2 regions of the Terrabacter ginsenosidimutans genome follow, and region 1 is predicted to be linked to the other one. Evidence: riboswitches for the same ligand, from Rfam matches in the RefSeq annotation. Region 1 holds a riboswitch; the other holds the start of a gene.
What was found. A riboswitch is a leader RNA that binds a small molecule or an ion and turns the genes downstream of it on or off. The one in region 1 is predicted to bind cobalamin.
Positions count from the first base shown of each region.

Region 2: another riboswitch for cobalamin. It lies ahead of ABD831_RS10075 (SCO2322 family protein); the one in region 1 lies ahead of ABD831_RS10630 (putative cobaltochelatase).

Region 1 is NZ_BAABDC010000003.1:73,749-81,423, forward strand. Features, by position in the region: gene ABD831_RS10620 (cobyrinic acid a,c-diamide synthase CobB) at 1-386, opposite strand, end outside; gene cobO (cob(I)yrinic acid a,c-diamide adenosyltransferase) at 383-994, opposite strand; gene ABD831_RS10630 (putative cobaltochelatase) at 994-3,093, opposite strand; cobalamin riboswitch at 3,151-3,292, opposite strand; gene ABD831_RS10635 (hypothetical protein) at 3,302-4,078, opposite strand; gene ABD831_RS10640 (hypothetical protein) at 4,075-4,569, opposite strand; gene ABD831_RS10645 (hypothetical protein) at 4,566-4,946, opposite strand; gene ABD831_RS10650 (hypothetical protein) at 5,040-6,080, opposite strand; gene ABD831_RS10655 (hypothetical protein) at 6,162-6,944, opposite strand; gene cbiE (precorrin-6y C5,15-methyltransferase (decarboxylating) subunit CbiE) at 7,114-7,675, shown strand, end outside.
Region 2 is NZ_BAABDC010000002.1:860,601-868,275, reverse strand. Features, by position in the region: gene ABD831_RS10085 (serine hydrolase domain-containing protein) at 1-756, opposite strand, end outside; gene ABD831_RS10080 (hypothetical protein) at 753-968, opposite strand; cobalamin riboswitch at 1,003-1,152, shown strand; gene ABD831_RS10075 (SCO2322 family protein) at 1,246-1,989, shown strand; gene ABD831_RS10070 (energy-coupling factor transporter transmembrane component T) at 2,005-3,084, shown strand; gene ABD831_RS10065 (ATP-binding cassette domain-containing protein) at 3,081-4,703, shown strand; gene ABD831_RS10060 (ECF transporter S component) at 4,700-5,548, shown strand; gene ABD831_RS10055 (bifunctional adenosylcobinamide kinase/adenosylcobinamide-phosphate guanylyltransferase) at 5,545-6,162, shown strand; gene ABD831_RS10050 (adenosylcobinamide-GDP ribazoletransferase) at 6,155-6,964, shown strand; gene gcvT (glycine cleavage system aminomethyltransferase GcvT) at 7,184-7,675, opposite strand, start outside.

The DNA of each region.
Region 1 (7,675 bases):
ATGTCGAGGGCGAGCACGACCGGCGTCCGCGTCAGGGTCGCGACGTGCGCGGTCGACGCGTAGCCGCCGCCGCCGATGCGTCCGTCGAACAGGCCCATGACACCTTCGATGACGGCGACGTCGGTCGTGCCGTGAGCGGCCGCACCGTGCACGAGCAGCGGCGCCACCCGGTCCTGCCCGCAGAGGAAGGGGTCGAGGTTGCGGCCCGGGCGCCCCGTGGCGAGCGTGTGGTAGCCGGGATCGATGAAGTCGGGTCCCACCTTGAACCCCGAGACGCCCAGCCCGCGGGCGCGGAGGGCGGCCATGAGCCCGGTCGCGACGGTCGTCTTGCCGTGGCCCGACCCGGGGGCGGCGACGACGAGGCGCGGCAGGTGGGTGGTCGTCACCACTCGATCCCCCGTTGCCCCTTCTGGCCCGCGTCGAACGGGTGCTTCACCTTCGTCATCTCCGTCACGAGGTCGGCGAGGTCGAGCAGGCCCTGGGGGCAGCGCCGCCCGGTGATGACGACGTGCTGGTGGCCCGGACGGTCGCGCAGCGTCGCCACGACGTCCTCGACGTCGACCCAGCCCCACGCCATCGGGTAGGTGAACTCGTCGAGGACGTAGACGCCGTGGGTCTCGGCGGCGAGCCGCCGCTTGATCTCGGCCCACCCCTCACGAGCCGTCTCGGCGTGGTCGTCCTCGGTGCCCTCCTTGCGGGTCCACGACCAGCCGGCGCCCATCTTGTGCCACTCCATCGGGCCGCCCCTGCCGGTCTCGCGGTGCAGCTCGCCGAGCGTCTCGACGGCGGTCTGCTCGCCGATGCGCCACTTCGCGCTCTTGACGAACTGGAACACCCCGACCGACCAGCCCTGGTTCCACCCGCGGAGGGCGAGCCCGAAGGCGGCGGTCGACTTCCCCTTGCCGTCGCCGGTGTGGACGATGACGAGCGGCCGGTTGCGTCGTTGGCGCGTCGTGAGCCCGTCCGCCGGAACGGTCGTCGGCCGGCCCTGCATCAGGCGGCCCGTCCCGTCGTGGGGAGGGCGGTGCGGGCGGCTCCGACGATGGCCGCGGCGGCGAGCTCGCCGACGGGCAGGTGCTCGGCGCCGAGGTGCTCGGCGAGCCGGGCGGCCAGGCCCATCCGGAACCGCCCCGACTCGCAGTCGAGCACGACGGACTCGACCCCCTCGTGCCGCAGCCGAGCGGCGACGCGGCCGGCGCGCCGCAGTGCGTCAGTCCCGCTCGTCGCGCGCCCGTCCGTGACGACGACGAGCAGCGCTCGCCGGTTCGGGTCGCGCAGGCGCTCGACCCGCAACGTGTCGTATGCCGTCTCGAGCCCTTCGGCGAGCGGGGTCCGTCCGCCGTGGGGCAGGTCGCGCAGCCGGCGCGCGGCGATCTCGACCGATCCGGTCGGCGGAAGGGTCAGCTCGGCGCCGTTCCCGCGGAAGGTCACGAGGCCGACCTTGTCGCGGCGCTGGTAGGCGTCGAGCAGCAACGACAGCACGGCCGACTTCACGGCCTCCATGCGCTTGCGCGCCGCCATCGAGCCCGACGCGTCGACGCAGAGCAGGACGAGGTTGGACTCGCGGCCCTGCAGGACCGAGCGGCGCAGGTCGCCGGGCATCACCCGGAGCCGGCCGGCGCGGTTGCCGCCTCGTGCTGCGGCTGCGCGGATGGTGGCCGGCAGGTGGACCGGCCCGGTCCGGGCGCTCGTCGAGCCGACACGACGACCGGTGCTCGTCAGGGCTGCCGAACGTCGGCCCGGGTCACCCTGTCCGACTCCCTTGGCGCGCAGCAGTCTTGCCCGGTAGGGCTCGTCGGCGGCACTGACACCCGACGCGGCGACCCCGGCTCCCGGCGCCGCGGGCGCCTCGAGCTCTTCCGACTCGGGCCTCTCGTGCTCGGCGCGCTGCGGCGCAGGCTGTCGTTCCGACTCCTGAACGTCTGCGCGCGCCGTCTCCGACGACGTGCTCCGCTGCGCCTCGCCGTCGTGGTCCCCTGAGGTGTCGGGCTGGGGCTCGGTCTGGGGCTCGCGGTCGGGGTCCGGCTCGGGCTCCGGCTCGTCGTCGCCGAGGAGCTCGTCGAGGAGGTCCTCGTCGAGGCCGGGGGAGTCGAACGGGTTGCGCCGCCGGCGGTGCGGCAGCGCGAGACGCGCCGCAGCACGCACGTCGGCGACGGTCACGGTCGTGCGGCCGGACCAGGCCGCATGCGCCACGGCAGCGCGCGCGGTGACGATGTCGGCGCGCAGGCCGTCCACCTCGAACGCCGCACACACGGTCGCGATCCTCGTCAGCATCTCGTCGGTCAGGGTGACCCCGGCGAGGGCCGACCGCGCGTCTTCGATGCGTCGTCGCAGGGCCTCCTGGTCGGCCTCGAACCGCGCCACGAACTCCGCCGGCTCGGCGTCGAAGGCCAGCCGACGGCGTACGACCTCGGCGCGCAGCGCGGGCTCGCGGGGAGCAGCGACCTCGACGGTGAGGCCGAAGCGGTCGAGCAGCTGCGGGCGCAGCTCGCCCTCCTCGGGGTTCATCGTGCCGACGAGGACGATGCGGGCCGCGTGGGAGACCGAGACACCGTCGCGCTCGACGGTGTTGCGGCCCATCGCCGCCGCGTCGAGCAGCAGGTCGACGAGGTGGTCGTGGAGGAGGTTCACCTCGTCGACGTAGAGGATGCCGCGGTTCGCGGCCGCGAGCAGGCCGGGCTGGTATGCCGTCTCGCCGCGTCCCAGCGCCCGCTCGAGGTCGAGCGACCCGACGACCCGGTCCTCGGTGGCGCCGATCGGCAGCTCGACGAGACGAGCGGCGCGGGAGGCTGTCGGGGTCGCGGCGTCGTGCGGCCCGTCGGGGCAGGCGGCCCGGTCGCCCGGCGCGCAGCCGAACCGGCAGTCGGCGACGACCTGCTGGCGGGGGAGCACGGCGGCGAGGCCGCGCACCATCGTCGACTTCGCGGTGCCCTTCTCGCCGCGCACGAGGACGCCGCCCACGTCGGGTGACACGGCCGTGAGGATGAGTGCCAGCGCCAGGTCGTCGGAGCCCACGACCGCCGAGAACGGGAAGGTCTCGGGTGGCGGGCTGTCCCGGACAGGGGTTTTCGAGTCGTTCGAACCGTCGCGCATCTGACTGCGAGCCTCCTGCGGGTGCCTCGCCCGCGTCGGTGGACCGGACGCGCCCGGCGGGCACGACCAGCGACGGGAGATGCCCTGGCTGCTCCCGACCGGTGGGTCGGGAGTTCACAGTGGCGGGACCGCTCCGGATTCGCACCGGATTCCTCTCCAGTCGCCATCGCGCAGTCTGCCAGACGCCGGACAGCCCGGCACGCGGGTGTCAGCCCTCGGTGTCGATACCGAGGTCGGCGTCCGAGGGCAGGATGCTCGAGAGGAGGTACCACACGTCCGTGGGCGTGGTCGGCGTCAGTGACAGGCGGTCATGGCCGGGGGCACCGGTGGAGCCCTCCAGCGCGAGCATGCCCGCGGTGGTGTCGAGCACCGAGACGCGACGGCTGACGAGGTCGTCGTCGGAGCGCACGGCCCGACCCGGGGGAGCCCATGAGACGTCGGCGGACCAGAAGCACCACGCGCCGGCGCGGACGAGCTCGGCTGCCTCGTCCCAGTGCGGGGCGAGTGCCGAGGCGAGGTCGTGCGCCGCGCGGACGCGACGACCGTCGTCGGGGTCGACGAGACCGTCCAGCAGGTCCGAGGTCACGCTCGCGCTGCCCGGAGCCAGCCGTGGTCGCGGACGCAGCCGGACGAGGCGGGCGATCGTGGTCGGGACGAACTCCGTTGCCACGCCGGCGAAGTCGTAGGTGCCGTCACCGACGTCGGCGAGCACGGCCGAGAGGACCGACATCCACGCCTGGTGCACGAGCAGGCCCTGCCGAGAGGCCACGACCGTCTCGAGCTGCGCCAGGGGTCGGGTCACCGCGGCCAGCCCGGGGGCCAGCACCTCGTGCGGCCGCCCGTCGACGAGCACTCCGGCTGCGGTCAGGTCGGCCAGCATGCCGTCCGAGACGCCGTTGGCGGCCGACCCGAGGTCGACGAGGGACTCGAAGGTGGTCGGGTCGAGGCGGACCCGGCCCACCGTGACGTCGAACTGCACGGTCACGCGGACCGCCTCCCCGCCGCGGTGGGGTCGACGACGAGGCTCGAGAAGACGTGGGCGAGCAGCTCGCCCTGCGCCGCCCACGCCAGCGTGCTCGTCGTCGCGGTGAGGGTCACGCCCGTGCCGCCGACGACGGTGGCCCGCTGCTCCACGGTGACCGAGCGGTTGTCGTCCGTGGCGTACGTGGCGAGACGTCGCAGGCCGGGCTGGCCCCCGACCGTGACGCGCTCGGCGTCCAGGGGGACGTAGTCGGCGAGGTGCGCGGCGAGGTAGGACTCGGTGCCGACCTGCCAGTCGCGCAGCGACAGCGAGACGTCGGTGACGGTCAGCACGAGGTTGGCCCGGAACAGGCCCTCCTGCTCCGGCTCGACGACGACGAGCTCGACACCGTCGTGGGGGTGGTGGACGGTCTCCCACGCGTCCGGCACGAGGAGTGAGACGGCGCCGCCGGCGACGAGCTCGCGCCGCGGGTCACCGGGGACCGGCAGGCTCATCGAGCGCCCTTCCGGTCGGGCCTGCGGCGCCGGTCGCCGATGATGCGGACCTGCAGACGGGGTGCCCGGGCCTCCTGCGACCAGCGCGGTACGTACCACCGCGGCACGGGGAGGAAGAGGCCTCCCCAGAGGCTGACCACGAGGCCGACGAGCAGGAGCGGGACGTAGGCGAGAGCGCCCTTGTTGGCGCCGTCGTCGTAGCCGCGCAGGCCGGCGGTGGCGGCAAGGACGAGGGCCAGGCCGGGGAGCCAGAAGAGGATCGCGGACTCCTGGAAGCGGTCGCCCACCCACCAGCGCGCACCGTGCGTGCGGCCCAGGCGCGACCAGACGACGAACGCGAGCATGACGACGGCGACGACGAGGAGGAGGACGGACACGGCCACGACTCTACCCACGGGGCCCGGCGCCGGCCTGCTGGCAGGAACCGGGCAGGGAACGGGTGCAGGGCCGGCGGCAGGGAGGGGTGCGCATCAGTCGAACAACCCGCCGACGAAGCTGCCGGCGGCCTTGAACCCGTCGCCGATCTTGTCTCCCGCCCACTCGGCGGCATCCCCGACCGGGCCGACCACCTGGTCGCTCACCCAGCCGCCGACGACACCTCCGAGTCCGCCGCCGACGAAGCCGCCGATGGCTCCGCCGATCACGGCGCCGACGGGACCACCGACGGCTGCACCGATGAGGGCCCCGCCCTGGGCGCCGGCCCACGCCCCGGCCCAGGACCCGGCTGCGGTGACGGCACCGGACGTGGCCGAACGGGTGACTCGCTCCGTGGTGCCCATCGTCGGGTCGGCGGAGTCCTTGTTCCACTGGCCGAACGCCGACGCCGCGAACGAGGTCACCGTGCCGGCACGACCGGCCCACTTCGACGCGGTGCCCCACTTGGCGACGGTGGCCGCGCGGTAGGGGTTGGCCTGCCAGTTGCGGGCCTGGTTCATCGACCACGCGGACGCCCAGCGCCCCGTGGGACGTGGCAGGTAGCCGTAGCGGCCGTTGGCCATGTAGCCGCGCGGCTGCCACCGCCCGAAGTGGTTGCGCTGCAGGTAGGAGGCGAGCGCGCTCGTGCCGAACATCGCGTTGGCGGTGAGGAGGCCGGGCCACGCCAGGAACGACGCGGAGTCGTCGGGGGCGAGGTTGGACTGCTGCAGGAGCTTCTCCCAGAAGGAGTCCTCGCCCTTGCCTCCCGGTCCGCCGGTGGGCATCGCCACGGTCAGGAAGGCTGCGGAGGAGACCGACCCCCCGTCACCGCTGACGCCGCGCTGGGCCTGGGCGTTGCGGGAGAGCCGTTCGCCGAGGCGCCCCAGGTCGGTGCCGAACCTGTCGATCTGAGCCTCGATGGCCGGCCACTGGGAGATCAGCGACTGCAGGTTCTCGCCGCCCCAGTTGCCCTTGAGAGAGCCGAGGACGCCACTGACGGCCTGCCGAGAGGTGGCTGCCTCACGGGCGTAACTGGCGAGCAGCTCGGCGGACCGGTCGAGCGCCTCCGGGTCGGCGCCCTTGCGATAGATGGCCATCGCTCCCCCTGTCGTGTGGTCGGCGCTGCAGAGCCTACGTGCGGCTCCGGGCCTCCGCGATGGGGAGCGCTCCCCATCGCCTCACGCGAAGGACGTCACCCCTGGTGCGGTCGGGTCGGCTCCCAGGGCGCGCACGACGGCCTGCCAGATGGTGCCTGTCGTCGTCCCGCTCAGGGCCGGTCCGGTCGGCCCGTCGTCGACACGGAGCACCCCCGCGGGCGTGTCGATCCAGATGACCTGCTCGGTCGCCGTGCTTCCGGTCCGGCTGTCCGCGACGTCGACCGAGCACAGGCGCCACGAGCCGGTCGAGAGGCTCTCGGCGACGGCGGGCCAGGGCTCGGCGGCCACCGTCAGGGCTTCCGCGCACGTCGGGCTGCTCGGGCAGGTCGGGCTCAGGAGCGCGTCCAGGGTGGCGAGGTCGACGTGCCCGCCGCGCCCCTCGAGCCGGGGCCGCGGCTGCAGCATCGTGAGGTGCGCGATCGTGGTCGGCAGGAACGCGACGTCCACCTCGATGAGGTCTGCACCGTCGTCTCCCTGGTCGACGACGAGCGCACTGATGCTGTCGACCCAGCCGTGGTGCAGCCGGGTCGAGGTGGGCGTGCCCACCGCGACCTCGAGCCGCACACCGGGGTTCGCCACCGCGTCGAGGCCGGCGCGCAGACCCCGGTGGGGTCGTCCATCGACGAAAACGCCTGCGCTCGCGAGGGATTCATGTTGGTGGGCGTCGAGTCCGGTGTCATCACCGAGATGGTGGTCGACGAGGGCGAGCACGGCTGGCACGTCGGCGCGCAGCCGACCCGTGGACGCGTCGAAGTGCGGTGCGCGTCGCGGTTGCGCAGTCGTGGTCGAACAGTTCGTGTGCATGCTGCTGGCCCCGTCCCCCCGGGAGATCCGTTGTCGAGGCCACCCCTGTGCCTGGCCCGGTGCCCATCATGAGGCACGGCCGGCGGAAATGGCCCGAAACAGGCACACCGGTTCCGGTCGGCCGGTCGGGCCGAACCGTCGCCCCATTAGGGTCACCGTCGTGGCTTCGATGGGGCATGCGAACGGCAGCGACCGTGGGGAGAGGACGGCCGGGGTCCAGGTCGTCGAGGTGGTCGGGGTGGGCGCCTCCGGTCTGGAGTCCCTCGATTCGACCGGTCTGCGGCTGGTCGAGGAGGCCGAGGTCGTCATCGGGGGTGAGCGCCACCTCGCGATGCTCGAGAGCCGTCCTGACCGCCGGCTCGTACCATGGCCGTCTCCTTTGCTGCCGCAGCTGCACGCGCTGTTCGACGAGGTCGGCAGCGTCCGTGTCGTGGTGCTGGCGAGCGGCGACCCCCTGGTCTCGGGCATCGGCTCGACCCTCGTCCGCGAGCTCGGCGCCGAGGCGGTGCGCATCCACCCCGCCGTCTCCTCCGTTGCGTTGGCGCAGGCCCGAATGGGTTGGGCCACTGAGGAGTCCGAGGTGGTGACCCTGGTGGGTCGTGATGTCGACCGACTGCGCCGTGACCTCGCTCCTCGGGCCCGGCTCGTGGTCCTGACGTCGGGCGAGGACGCCCCGGCCCGTGTCGCGGCCCTGCTCGTCGAGGAGGGGTATGCCGTCAGCCGCCTCACGG
Region 2 (7,675 bases), on a different contig from region 1:
CGCGACGTAGGCGGCGTAGCGGCCCATGTCGGCGACGGTCGACCACAGCCCCCCGAACGGGGCCGTCGCGCCCAGGCTGAAGAAGGGCTCCTCGCTCGCCGTGCCGGCGTAGGGGTCGACCTGGTAGCCGACGGCACGGTCGTCCGCGGGAGCGAGTCCGGTGCGCGTCATCCCCAGGGGGTCCAGCACGCGCTCTCGCACGACCTGCTCCCAGTCCTGCCCGGTGACGCGCTCGACCACCGCGCCGAGCAGACCGTAGGCAAGGTTCGAGTAGTGGAAGGCGTGGTGACCGGGAAGCACCTGCTCGGCGTCCTCCACACCGGCGAGGAACTCCTCGCGCTCGGGGGCCTCGAGGCTCTCCCAGATGTTGCCGACTGGCTCGCGCTGCAAGCCGGAGGCGTGGGCGAGCATCTGCCGCAACGGAACCCGCCCGTGCCTCGTGCCGGGGAGATGGGTCTCTAGCGTGTCGTCGAGGGACAGCCGGCCCTCGTCACGAAGCGACATGACCGTCAGCGCGGTGAACGTCTTCGTCACCGAGCCGATCATGAACTGGGTGTCGTCGGTGGCCGACGCCGGGCTCGTCCCGAGGCGCGCCGAGCCCACGTGCGCCGACCAGACGAGGTGTCCGTCCCGGACGACACCGACGCTGACCCCCGGCGAGCGCCACGTGCGCTGCGCCGTCACGACACGGGCGAGGAGGTCGCGCTCGAGCCCGGCCGACAGGGTCGTGTCGCGGCCCGCCGGCGTCGCGCTCACTCCGCCGCCCGGAGGCTCATCGGACCGTAGACGACGGCATCGTGCTCACGCAGGGTGACGGCCTCGACGCCGGCGTCGAGCAGCTCACGCCACGACTCCCCGAGGTAGCTCTCGGCGTCGCTCTGGGTCGGGAAGCCCGTGGTCGTCAGGCCCTCCCCCTCCACCGGATTCCCGTGGGCGTCGAGGAACAGCCAGGTCCAGTCAGCACTCATGTGGCCACCCTAGTTGGCGGCTCGTTTGACGCGTGGCAGCCCCACGTGCGACGGTTCGCCTAACCGAAGGACGATGGGGCAAGCCGGTGTGACTCCGGCGCTGACCCGCAACCGTGAAGCCACTCCCCGCCGCCAGCCGGCTCGGGGTGACCAGTCGGAAAACCCGCGTCCTACCGGCTCCTTTGTCAGTCTGTCGTGGAATGCGGACCGGAGTCACCCCGCCGGGCCGGCGTCAGCCAGCAGACCCGACATGGTGTCCGACCGCGAGGAGGAAACCGTGTCCCTTGTCCGTCGTGCCCCGCTCCGGGTCGTCTTCGCCGCCCTCGTGGCGACGCTGCTCTCCGCCCTGACGGTTGCGCCAGCCCATGCCGCCGCCTACCGCTACTGGGGCTTCTACCAGCTCGCGGACGGCGCCTGGGCCTTCGCCCAGAAGGGCCCGGACCAGACGGTCCCCAAGGACGGCAGCGTCGACGGCTGGCGCTTCGCCGTCGCCGACGAGGCCTCGACCCGCTACCCGCGAGCCGTGATGACGTTCGACCAGGTCTGCGGCTCGACGCCCGCCGAGGCGGGCAAGAAGCGCGTGGGGCTCGTCGTCGACTTCGGCCGCCCTGCCGATGCAGCTGACAACGCGACGCCTCCCGCCCCCAAGGCGCTGTGCGCCGTGGTCGCGGCCGACGCCACGAGCTCGGCCGTGCTGGCCCTTGCCGGTGACGTCCGTGTGGAGAAGGGCCTGGTCTGCGGCGTCGACGGCTATCCCACCAGTGACTGCGGTGGAGCCGTCAAGGAGGTCAGTCCCGAGGCCAAGGCCGCCGACCAGCCGGTGACCATCGCGGCGCCCGCGGCCAGCCCCACTGCCGCTGCGACGACGCCGGCTGCCACCGCCACCGACGTCGCCGCTGCGCCGGCCTCCGGCACCTCCGGCGGGTCGGTGGCGGCCTACGTCATCGCCGGTCTCGTCCTGCTCGCCCTCGTCGCCTACCTGCTCGTGCGCTCGCGGTCGCGCGCCCGCCGGGACGTCTGAGGAGCCACGACGCGCGTGGCACGGGTCAAGGCCAGGCTCCAGCACCCTGCAGCATGGTGGCTGTGGGGGCTGGGCCTTGCCACGGCGGCGTCGCGCACGACCAACCCTGTGCTCCTGCTCCTCGTCATCGGGGTCTGCCTGCTCGTCGTCGCGGAGCGACACGACCCGGCCACGCCGAACCCGCTGCCGGCCTTCCTCGTGATCGGTGCCGTGGTCGTGGCGTTCCGCATCGTCATGACCGCGCTGCTCGGCAACGGCATCGTCGGTGGGACGGTCGTCGTGACCCTCCCCAGCGTGCCCCTGCCCGACTGGGCCGCCGCCGTGCGCCTGGGCGGCACGGTGACGCTCGAGTCGCTCCTGTATGCCGCATACGACGCCCTGCGCCTCGCAGCGGTCCTCGCGTGTCTCGGCGCCGCCAACGCGCTGGCGAGCCCGCGGCGGCTGCTGCGCTACCTACCGGCCACGCTCTACGACGTCGGCACGGCCGTCGTCGTGGGCCTCACCTTCGCGCCGCAGCTGCTCACCGACGCCCGCGACGTGCGGGCGGCCCGTACCCTCCGGGGTCGCGACGGGCGGGGCCTGCGAGAGATGGCGCGACTCACCGTGCCGGTGCTCGAGACGGCGTTCGAGCGGTCGCTCGGGCTCGCCGCCTCGATGGAGTCCCGGGGCTACGGCCGCGCGGTCCACTCGACCTCGACGAGCCGGCGCGCCGCCACCGGCCTCGCGCTCGCCGGACTCGTCGGGGTGCTGGCCGGGCTCTACGGCCTGCTCGACTCATCGGCCGGCGGCGTGCTGGGGCTGCCGGTCCTCGTCCTCGGGGCGGTGCTCGCCGGCTCCAGCCTCGTCGTCGGCGCATCGCGCGACCCCCGGTCCGGCCATCGCCGCGACCGGTGGACGTGGACCGAGACCGCGACGGTGCTCGCCGGGACCGTGCCGGCTGCCTGTCTCGTGGTCGCCTCCGTGCGCGGCTGGGAGGGCGTCGTCCCGAGCCAGCGGGCCGAGCTGCCCGAGGTCCCGCTGCTCGCCGTCCTGGCGCTGCTCGTCGCCGCGACGCCCGCGTGGTTCACACCCCGTCCCCGGGAGGTCGCTCCGTGATCACCTTCGAGCACGCGACGGTGCAGTATGCCGATGCCCCCGCTCCCAGCCTGCACGACGTCACGCTCGAGATCCCCGAGGGCGAGCTCGTCCTCGTCGTCGGCCCCACGGGCAGCGGCAAGTCGACGTTGTTGCGCACCATCAACGGGCTCGTGCCGCACTTCAGCGGGGGCACCCTGACAGGCCGCGTCACCGTCGACGGCCTCGACACGGCCGAGCACCGCCCGCGTGACCTCGCGACCGTCGTCGGCCTCGTCGAGCAGAACCCGTCGTCGACGTTCGTCACGGACGTCGTCGAGGACGAGGTGGCCTACGGCATGGAGACGATGGGCCTGGACTCGACGACGATCCGCCGCCGGGTCGAGGAGACGCTGGACCTCTTCGGCCTCACGCCGCTGCGGGCGAGGTCCGTGCGCACCCTGTCGGGGGGTCAGCAGCAGCGCGTCGCGATCGCCGCCCTCTTCGCGGCGGGCCCGCGGGTGCTCGTGCTCGACGAGCCGACGTCGGCCCTGGATCCTGTTGCCGCAGAAGAGGTCCTGGCCTCGCTCCACCGCATCGTGCACGACCTCGGGGTCACGGTCGTGCTGGCCGAGCACCGGCTCGAGCGCGTCGTGCACCACGCCGACCGCGTCGTCCTCGTGGACGACGGACGGGTGTCCGAGCTGCTCGACCCGGCCGAGGCCATGCTCCGCTCCCTGATCTACCCGCCGGTGGTGGGCCTGTCCCGCCTCGTCGGATGGTCGCCGACCCCCCTGTCGATCCGCGACGCGCGCCGACAGGCTGCGTCGCTGCGCGAGGCTCTCGGCGACAGCACGCCCCGACCGGTCGCCGACCTGCACGTCACCGGGCCCGGCCACGCCGTCGACCTCACCGGCGTCCGCGTCTCGCGCGGCGGGCGCATCGTGCTGGACGGGGTCGACCTCGCCGTGGCTCGCGGGTCGGTGACGACGCTGATGGGTCGCAACGGCGCCGGCAAGTCCACCCTGCTCGGCGCCGTCGCGGCACAGCACCGCCTGGCCGGCGGGCGGGTGCGCGTCGGCGCCGAGGGCGTGGACCCGCACGCCCGGTCCGCCCGCGAGAGGGTGCGCACCGTGGGGCTCGTGCCGCAGCAGCCCGAGCTGCTCCTCTACGCCGACACGGTCGCGGCCGAGTGCGCGGCCGCCGACGACGACTTCGGGGCCGCGCCCGGGACGGCCCGGGCCCTGCTCGAGCGCATCTCCGACGGCATCGACCCCACCGTCCACCCACGCGACCTGTCCGAGGGCCAGCGCCTGGAGCTCGCCCTGGCGGTGATCCTCGCGGGGTCACCCGAGGTGCTCCTGCTCGACGAGCCGACGCGTGGACTCGACTACGGCGCCAAGAAGAGGCTCGGTGAGGTGCTGACCGGCCTGGCAGCCCGGGGCACGACGGTCCTGCTGGCCACGCACGACGTCGAGCTCGCGGCCGAGGTCGCCGACCGCGTGGTCATCCTCGCCGACGGCGAGATCGTCACCGACGGTCCCGCCCGAGAGGTGCTCGCGTCCTCACCGGCGTTCGCGCCACAGGTCACCAAGGTGCTCCTGCCCCAGACCTGGCTCACGGTCGCCGAGGTCGCCGGAGCCCTGGCGAGGATCGCGTGACCGGCCGTCGCGTCATCCCGCTGCGCTGGCCCGCTGTCGTCGCCGTCGGCGCGGTCGGTGCCGTCGGGCTCGTCGCGTTCACGTGGCCCTTCTTCGTGAACGGCGACTTCGCCCGTGACCACGGCAACGACGCCCCGTGGCTCTTCGCCGTCCTGCTCGGGCTGCTCGCCGTGGTCTGTCTCGCCGAGGTGACCGCCGGACGGCTCGATGCCAAGACGATCGCGGTCCTCGGAGTGGCGGCAGCGGCCGGTGGTGGTCTGCGCCTGCTCAGTGCCGGCACCGCAGGTCTCGAACCGATGTTCTTCGTCGTCATCGTCGCGGGTCGCGTCCTCGGGCCCGGCGTCGGCTTCGTCTCCGGGGCCCTCGCCGTCACGACCGGGGCGCTGCTCACCGGCGGGGTCGGGCCCTGGCTGCCCTTCCAGATGATCTGCGCCGGGGGCATCGGCCTCGGGGCTGGCCTGCTGCCCGCCCGCGCAGGAGGGCGCGCCGAACGCTGGGTGCTCGCGGCCTACGCCCTCGTCACAGGACTCGCGTTCGGGCTCTTCATGAACCTCTGGTTCTGGCCGTTCCTCGGGACCAGCGCCCCGACCGGCATGGGCTTCGTCCCGGGGGCACCGCTCACCGAGAACCTCGCCCACTACGGCCTCTTCTACCTCGCGACCTCGCTCGGGTGGGACCTTCCCCGTGGGGCGCTCAACGCGGTGCTCGTGCTGCTGGCCGGGCCGGCGCTGTTGCGGGTCTTCCGGCGGGGAGCCCGACGGGCCGCGTTCGGGGTGCCTGTCGCCTTCGAACCGGCCGTCGCGACCGAGGCGGCCCCGGTGCACGAGACGGAGCAGGCGCGGTGAGCGGCGCGACCGAAGCCGCCGCCCCCCTCGGCAGGGCCAGGACGACGACCCTCGTCACCGGGCCGATCCGGAGCGGCAAGAGCCGCCACGCCGAGGACCTGCTGCGCGACCACTCCGACGTCACCTACGTCGCGACCGGGCGGCAGGTCGACCCGGCCGACCCCGAGTGGGGCCGGCGCGTGGAGACCCACCGCGCCCGCAGGGCCGAGTCGTGGCGCACCCTCGAGACGACGGACGTCGCAGCCGCGATCGACCATGCGACGGGGCCGCTGCTCGTGGACTGCCTCGGCACCTGGCTCACTGCCGTCGTCGACGATGCCGGCTGGGACGATCTCGACACCGCATCCGCCACAGTGCGGCGGGAGACCGACCGCCTGGTCGAGTCCCTCTGCGCGGCAACAGCGCCCGTGGTCGTCGTGACCAACGAGGTCGGGTGGTCGCTCGTGGCGACGTCGGCATCCGGTCGCCTCTTCCAGGACGAGCTGGGCCGGCTCAACGCGTTCGTCTCGCGTGTCGCCGCCCACGTGCACCTGGTCGTCGCGGGACGGGTCATCGACCTGGGCGATGCTCCTCTCGTGCCGTGGCAGCCGAGGTCGAGGACACTGGATGCGTGATGCGTGGCGGCTCGCCATCGGCACGTTCACGGCGCTGCCGGTCGACCCGCCGGCACTCGTCGACCGGTCCATCCTCGGTCGCGCGATGCTCCTCGCACCCCTCACCACGGCACCGGCAGCCCTCGTCTGGCTCGGGCTCGGCGCCCTGTCGACGCGGGGATGGGCGCCGACGGCGGTGGTCGCCGTGCTGGCGCTCGTGGTCACGGCGTTGATCTCCCGCGCACTGCACCTCGACGGTCTCGCCGATCTGGCCGACGGTCTCACGTCCGGCCACGACCCCGCACGGTCGCTCGAGGTGATGCGGCGAGGTGACACCGGTCCGGCGGGTGCCGCGGCGGTCGTCCTCGTGCTCCTGCTCGACACCGCCTGCCTAGCAGCTCTGCTCGCCAGCGCGGCTGGGACCGCGCTGGCCCTGGTCGCGCTCGCGGCGAGCCGCCTCGCCTGTGCGGTGTGCGCCCGCGACGGCATACCTCCCGCGCGCCGGCAGGGACTCGGTCAGGGCGTAGCCGGCACCGTGGGCCGGACGCGCCTCGTGGCGGTGGTGGTCACCGTGGCTGCCCTCGCCGCCGCGCTCGGCGCCTGGCTCTCAGGCACGCTCCCCGGCATCTCGTGGTGGGCCGCAGCCCTCGCCGGCAGCGCGGTCGTGCTCACCGCGACGATGGCTGCCGTCGTGACCCGACGTCATGCCGTGCGGCGCCTCGGCGGCATCACGGGCGACGTCATCGGGGCCGCCGTCGAGATCGCCCTGGCCGTCGGACTCGTCACGGCCGCCCTCGCCGTCACGGCCCTCCCCCACCCCTGACCGTCGACAGGCCACGAATGGCCCAGCCCTGACCCTCGACAGGCCCCGAACAGCCCACCACGGATGCGGCGTCGGGTGGCCGTTCGTGGCCTTTCGACGGGTGGCAGGGGGCCATTCCTGGCCTGTCGACGGTGGGCGGGGCAGGTGGCGTCCTCACGGCACCACCCGGCATACGCTGTCGGAGGGCACCACCCGGCATACGTTGTCGGAGAAGGACGCTCAGGACTCGCGGACCTGCACCTGCACGAACGGCGGCTTGACCACGGTCGCCTCGAGCGTGCGCCCGCGCACGTCGATCTCGACCGTCTCGCCGTCGGCGATCGCAGGGTCGAGCAGTGCCAGGGCGATGCCCTGCTTGAGCGTGGGAGAGAACGTGCCGGAGGTGACCTCCCCGGCAGCCGTACCGTTCCACGAGACCGTGCAGTGGGCGCGGGGGATGCCGCGTCCCGTCACGAGCAGTCCGCGCATGAGACGCGTCGGGTTGGCCCTCTCGGCCTCGAGGGCCGCCTTGCCCCAGAAGGTGTCCTTCTTCCAGCCGACGGCCCAGCCCGCCCGGGCCTGCACCGGGGAGATCTGCAGCGAGAGGTCCTGGCCGTGCAGCGGGTAGCCCATCTCGGTGCGCAGCGTGTCGCGCGCGCCGAGTCCGCAGGGCTTGCCCTCGAACGGCGCGATCGCCTCGACGAGGGCGTCCCACAGCGCGGGGGCGTCGTC